2 regions of the Paenibacillus pedocola genome follow, and region 1 is predicted to be linked to the other one. Evidence: riboswitches for the same ligand, from Rfam matches in the RefSeq annotation. Region 1 holds a riboswitch; the other holds the start of a gene.

Region 1 (3,519 bases):
GGCAGGAACCGGCTGAACGTGGACCCGGCCCGGACAGTCAAGCTGTGATTATAGGAATCGGACATGCGGTGCGGGAGCTTCCCCGTACTTACACGGAAGGCCTGCTGCCAGGAATTACAGAAGCCATTCCGTATTGCGGCGGATGTTTAATCGTTTCCGGTGCATCCTATGAAGAAGACCCTGAGCTTCCGGTCCGGCTGAACACTGCGCTGCGCGAACGGAATACAGCCTGGCCGCTGGTGATTATAGTGGATCGCGCTGCTGAGGCAGTCCGTACACAGACCTCTTTTCTCTGGACAGTGTTCACCCGGTTCAATCCGGCCGACGATATCTACGCAGAAGCCGAAGTGAAGCAGCACCACATCGGCTACAAGCTGCCAATTGTGATCGATGCTCGCATGAAGTCTGGTGATGATGAAGAGCAGTCACCATGCACGAGTACGCTGGATATGGTGGACCGCAACTGGAGCAGCTATTTCCGGCAAGGATAGTATACATTTTTCTTTATTTTGAGGGGGACAAGACATGCTGCGGGTATTACTGGGAGAACCTCCGCGCCAGAACAGCGGGGTGCTCGCTGATGCGATGGATAACATGGCAAAGGTGGCATCCATGCTGCGCAAGGAGATGAACGCACATGAAGACCGCGACCATGAATACCGTAAGCTGGAGGTCTGGACACGCGGACTGATCTCCTCACTGGATGAACTGGAGCAGAGCTGGTTCGCGGCCGCCTTTTACCGCAAATCGGTGGTTGCCGGGTATATGGATGATATGTCGGTAACAGAACAGGGCGAATATGCCCGTTATGTTTATTTCTATAAAAACGGCTTTATCCGTGTCTTCTCCCTGCTGGACAAGCTGGGGACGGTGCTGAACAGCCTGTATAATCTGAATACAAGCCAGACCAAAGCCCACTTCTCCTATTTCACGGTACTGCGGCAGTTCCAGCTGCTCAAAGAACATACCCCGCTGGCGGATGAACTGGAGAATATTAAGAACTCTTACCGGGAGCCGCTGCAGAATCTGCGCAAACGCCGGAATGCAGAAATTCATTATATGAATGCTGAAATGCAGGATGATCTCTGGCAGAGGCATCAGGGGCTGCACGACAAAATTCAGCTTGAGGATCTGGACAGTCATCTGGAGGATTTGAGGCAGGGTTTGGAGATGGTCTGCAAATCTTTATGTGCCGCTTTCCGGTACAGCAATGAGCAGTGGCACAAGAATGCCTCCAGCCAAAACCGGGTGTGAAGACAGACTCACGTTAAAGCGTAAAAATCTTCCTTTGACAAAAAACCTGAAACTCACTATACTTAGGCTTGCATTATACTCTTACATCCTAAGATAACTATACGGCACTAATTTCATATCATAATCTTATCGAGAGCGGCGGAGGGATAGGCCCGATGAAGCCCGGCAACCGATTTGTATCCAGTAAACAAAGCGTACTGAGTACAAGTGTCATGGTGCTAATTCCTACAATGGCGCGGGTAATTGCCGTTGGCAGATGAGAAGGCATTGTAACTAAACGCACAGGGCCTCTTGCGATCTGCAACCGATCGTAAGGGGCTTTTTTGATACATGGAAATATGCATTAAGGAGGAACGACAGAAATTGATAGAGTTAAAAGAGTTGACTAAGGTATACGGAAAAGGCAGTAAAGCTGCTGTGGCGCTCTCGGGCTTAAATCTGTCCATTCAAAAGGGTGAAATCTTCGGCGTGATCGGTCATTCCGGTGCAGGCAAAAGTACGCTGATCCGCTGCATCAATCTGCTGGAACGCCCGACGAACGGTGAGGTCTGGGTGGATGGTGTAGAGCTGACTAGCCTCAGCCAGGGCCAGCTGCAGGAGAAGCGGCGCAAGATCGGGATGATCTTTCAGCACTTCAATCTGCTGTCTTCTGCTACAGTATATGACAATATCGCTTTTCCGCTGCGTCTGGCCGGTACGCCTAAGGCGGACATTGAACGTAAGGTCAAGGATCTGCTGGTTCTGGTCGGCCTTGAGCAGCACCGGAACAAATATCCGGCCCAGCTCTCAGGCGGACAAAAACAGCGGGTTGGCGTAGCCCGTGCGCTGGCCAGTGATCCGGATGTACTGCTCTGCGATGAAGCGACCTCGGCGCTGGATCCGCAGACAACAGACTCTATTCTGCGGCTGCTGCTCGACATTAACCGCAAGTTTCATCTGACCATTGTGCTGATTACCCATGAGATGCATGTCATTCAGAGTATCTGCGACCGGGTAGCGGTTATTCATGGCGGTGGAATTGTTGAACAGGGTGAGGTGGCAGAGGTGTTCCTGAAGCCGAAGCATGAGGTGACAAAGGACTTTATCCGTAGTGAAACCCAGCAGGACGGCCCGCTAAGAGCGGCCATAGAAGCGGTAAACGGAGAGAACACCAAAGCGGTCAAGATCACTTTTCTCGGACAAAAAACCTACGAATCCACGTTATCCCACGTTGTGCGCGGCACAGGCGTCAGCTTTGCGATTCTTCAGGGTACGATCTCGACCATTAAAGATGTGCCTTACGGCCAGCTGATTGTCCGCTTTGAAGGATCGCTTGAGGCGATTGATGCTACCCTGGCGGAGCTTGCGGCACAAGGTCTTGATGTGGAGGTGATTTCGTAATGGCCGGCTTGAATTTTAATGATATCAACTGGGAAGAAATGCTGGATGCATCCGTAGCCACACTAAAAATGTTAGCTTATTCCGGAATATTCACAATTATTCTTGGTTTACCACTCGGAATTGTGTTATATTTATGGGGGAAGTCCAAAAACAATATTATCAGAGCTGTTTACTCGGTATTATCGTTGCTCGTTAACATCCTGCGGTCCGTTCCATTCCTGATCCTGATGGTGGCTCTGATTCCGCTGAGCAAGACGATCATGGGCACCTCGATTGGTGTCCTGGGAACAATTCCGGCACTGGTCATCGGTGCGGCTCCGTTTTTTGCCAGACTGGTGGAGACAGCATTGCGTGAGGTTGACCGGGGGGTAATTGAAGCGGCACAAGGCATGGGAGCCTCTACAGGGCAGATTGTGCTGCGCGTGCTTTTGCCGGAGGCTCGTCCAGGTTTACTGGCCGGCGTAACGATTACACTCGTAACCCTCGTTTCCTATACAGCCATGTCAGGGATGATCGGCGGCGGCGGTCTTGGTGACCTGGCAATCCGCTATGGTTATTACCGGTATGAGAAAGAAGTCATGATTATCTCTGTAGTGCTGATGGTTATACTAGTGCAGCTGCTGCAGATGGCCGGTGACCGGCTGGTTCAATATTTTACCCGGAAATAAGGTACTTCCAGATATAGCCTTATTCATACACACATATTAGAGGGGGATTTACTGATGAAAAAAGTACTTTTGACGTTCTTTAGCTTGACCTTAGTGCTCGTGCTGGCGGCTTGCGGCAACAATAATAATGCCAATAATGCAGCGAACTCCGCGGCAACAAATGCACCGGCAGCAGATGCTTCCGCAGAACCTACCACTGAACCTGCAGCAGAGCCGG
Region 2 (3,519 bases), 3.2 Mb from region 1:
AGCCGTCCAGTTCGGAATCGCTTCCGGCAGCGCGGCCGTGATGAACCCGGAGCGGGAGCTGTGCAAGCGCGAGGATACAGAACGTTTATTTGCTGAGATGAAGGAAGCGGATAAGGCTTGACGCTGATCAGCGTCATGCCGGAAATGTGCTATTTGTGTTTGTGACCTAACCAAAAAGGCGAAGGTTTCCTCCTACCTTGCGGTAGCGGTAACCTTCGCCTTAGCGTATTCGTCCGTTAGTGCTCATAGCCAATCCTTTTTGCGGAAAATAAACAGCATTCCACAGCCGAGCGTTACCATTACGGCAATTACGCCATAGTAGCCATATTGTGAATGGGTCTCGGGTATATTGTCAAAGTTCATTCCGTAGATCCCGGTAATTACGGTCAGCGGCATGAATATTGTAGTAATTGCGGTAAAAACTCTCATGATTTCATTGGCGCGGTTGGCGATACTGGATTGGTAGGCTTCGCGCAAGTTGCCCATGAGGTCGCGGTAGGTCTCGAATGTTTCAGAGATTTTAACCGCATTCTCATAAATATCGCTGAAGTACTTCTGCAGCTGATCATCGATCAGTCGGAGGTCTTTTTTGTTTAGTGTGTTGATAACTTCCTTCTGCGGCCCCAACATCTTCTTCAGCCACAGGATTTCACTGCGCAGACCGATGATTTCGCTTAAGTGCGATTTCTTGGTGTGCATGAGGATATCCTCTTCGAGCTTTTCGATCCGTGCTTCAATCCGGTCGCCGACCGAGAAGTAATTATCTACGACCGTGTCGATCAGATGGTAAAGGAACCGGTCAGGTTCGCTGACCTCCTGTTCCCACAGAATGGGCTTCAGGACACGCAGCTCATGAATTTTTTGCTTGGTGACGGTAATGATGAAATGTCTGCCCAGAAAAACGTTAAGCGCCCGGAGGAAAATCTCCTCATCATCAAAACGGATGCTGTTGACTACAATAAAATAATGGCTCTCATAAATTTCAATCTTCGGCCGCTGTTCCTCCTCGCTGAGGCAATCCTCAACGGCCAGATCATGCAGATTATACAGAGGCTGAAGCAGCTCCAAATCCTCGTCATCGGCATCGATCCAGTAGAACCCTTCTAAAGGGGCGGTAAGTGTTTCCTCAATATCATCGATCGGTGTAAAAACCCCTGCATTCACCAGCCGGATTTTCATCTGATTCACTCCTTCTGTCCCCGTTCTTCTCCAGGGGTATGCTAATTAAAGCACACGGAAAAAATCAGCTTGGCCGGTGGTACAATCAATGAATCGGCCAGAATGACGTTTCGAGGACATAAAGAAGAAATGCTCCCGCCGCCGGCAAGCTGATGTTAATCCTGTGTGGTTGCTCACTTTGTACGCTTAACTGCGCACCCGGGTCGCCTTCCATTCTTTACTCACCTCTTCTTTTCGTCAATTGTGCTGTGAAACACTTGTCTAGTATAACGCCGGGATATGCCTCTTACAAGCTAAATTCTTTACAGTTTAGGGGCTCTTCAGCATTGTATGGACTTGACGAAAAGCAGGTTCATGATTTAAAGTGAATTTTAAGAAAATAATTGAATACAGCTAAATCTTATCAAGAGCAGGTGGAGGGACTGGCCCGATGAAACCCGGCAACCGGCGTGTAAACGCACGGTGCTAATTCTTGCGGAAGCTATGCAGGGGAAGTATATATCCCGGCATCGTTCTCTGGCAGATGAGAGAGGCACATATGACTACAGCTATATGACCTTTCTCGTGCGAGAAAGGTCTTTTTTGCATGCTTTTCAGCCAATGGAAGGACACTAATTCGATTAAGGAGTGGACACTGCAATGCCAATCAAAATTCCCGACAGCTTACCGGCCAAAGAAATATTATCCGGAGAAAATATCTTTGTAATGGATGAGAGCCAGGCTTTTCATCAGGACATCCGTCCCTTACGGATTGCTATCCTGAATTTAATGCCTACCAAGGAAACAACAGAAACGCAGCTGCTGCGCCTGATCGGGAATTCCCCGCTCCAGGTGGATGTGATCCTTTTGCATCCCAGCTCGCATACTTCCAAAAATACTTCGCCGGAGCATTTGAAGAGTTTCTATAAAACGTTTGATGAAATCAGTGACCGCCGTCTGGACGGACTGATTGTCACCGGTGCCCCCGTAGAGCAAATGGAATTTGAGGATGTGAATTACTGGGAAGAGCTGAAAGAAATATTTGAATGGAGCAAGCACAATGTCACCTCGACTATGCATATCTGTTGGGCGGCACAGGCTGGATTATATCACCACTTCGGCGTGCGCAAGGTTAGTCTCCCCGAGAAATGCTTCGGCGTCTTCCCGCACACCTTGAGCCATAATAACTTCAAGCTGCTGCGCGGTTTTGACGAGGTGTTCCATGTTCCGCATTCCCGCCACACTGACGTTTCCCGGGAAGATATCGAAGCGAATCCCGATCTGCAGATTCTTGCTGAATCCGAAGAAGCCGGAGTCTATCTTGTGTCAACGCATGACGGCAGGCAGATTTTTGTCACTGGTCACTCCGAGTATGACCCATTCTCCCTGAAATGGGAGTATGACCGCGATATCGCCAAGGGAATGGATATTGCACTGCCGAAGCATTACTATCCAAAGGATGACCCGCAGCGCACCCCGCCGGCCGTATGGCGTGCCCATGCTAACTTATTGTTCGCCAATTGGCTCAATTACTATGTATACCAAGAGACCCCTTACGATATTGGTCCAATCATTTAATCATAGATGAGAAGAGAATGCTCAACACCACATTTAGGAGGCTTACCCATGGACGAGAAACTAAGGATTGAAAGCAGACTGGCGCAGATTGGCTCACAGGAGGATCCTGCTACCGGTGCAGTGAATTATCCGATTTATAATGCAACGGCATTCCGTCACCCGAGACTTGGACAAAGCACAGGGTTCGATTACATCCGTACCAAAAACCCGACCCGCTCGGTGCTGGAAACGGCTGCGGCCGAGCTGGAATCCGGTGATGCCGGCTTTGCCTGCAGCTCCGGTATGGCTGCGTTGACCACCGTGTTTGCTTTGTTCGGCCAAGGCGACCATCTGGTTGTTTCGCTGGATCTGTATGGCGGCACCTACCGCCTGCTGGAACGGATTCTCTCGAAGTACGGCATCAGCGCCTCCTATGTGGATACTAATGACCTGGATGGCCTTGAAGCGGCCCGCCGTCCGAATACGAAGGCTGTATTCATTGAGACTCCGACCAACCCGCTGATGATGATAACCGATATATCGGCTGTTTGTACGTGGGCCCGCCGGCATGGGCTGCTCACGATTGTAGACAATACGCTGCTCACTCCGTTCTTCCAGCGTCCGCTGGAGCTGGGCGCAGATATTATTGTCCACAGCGCGACCAAATATCTGGGCGGCCACAATGATGTTCTGGCGGGTCTGATCGTGACCAAAGGCGCCGAGCTGTCGGCAGAAATGGCCGTCCTGCATAACTCTCTTGGTGCCGTGCTTGCACCGAACGACAGCTATCAGCTGATGAAGGGG

Evidence for each region. A riboswitch is a leader RNA that binds a small molecule or an ion and turns the genes downstream of it on or off. The one in region 1 is predicted to bind S-adenosylmethionine.
Region 2: it holds a riboswitch for S-adenosylmethionine, as region 1 does, so the genes downstream of both, metA (homoserine O-acetyltransferase MetA) here and QU597_RS23725 (methionine ABC transporter ATP-binding protein) in region 1, are expected to answer to the same signal.

The regions. Positions count from the first base shown of each region.
Region 1 is NZ_CP134223.1:5,353,801-5,357,319, reverse strand. It holds gene QU597_RS23735 (UbiD family decarboxylase) at 1-491, shown strand, start outside; gene QU597_RS23730 (Cthe_2314 family HEPN domain-containing protein) at 526-1,254, shown strand; SAM riboswitch class I at 1,378-1,517, shown strand; gene QU597_RS23725 (methionine ABC transporter ATP-binding protein) at 1,618-2,634, shown strand; gene QU597_RS23720 (methionine ABC transporter permease) at 2,634-3,302, shown strand; gene QU597_RS23715 (MetQ/NlpA family ABC transporter substrate-binding protein) at 3,357-3,519, shown strand, end outside.
Region 2 is NZ_CP134223.1:2,120,702-2,124,220, forward strand. It holds gene QU597_RS09030 (1-phosphofructokinase family hexose kinase) at 1-121, shown strand, start outside; gene corA (magnesium/cobalt transporter CorA) at 244-1,179, opposite strand; SAM riboswitch class I at 1,577-1,709, shown strand; gene metA (homoserine O-acetyltransferase MetA) at 1,819-2,736, shown strand; gene QU597_RS09045 (aminotransferase class I/II-fold pyridoxal phosphate-dependent enzyme) at 2,785-3,519, shown strand, end outside.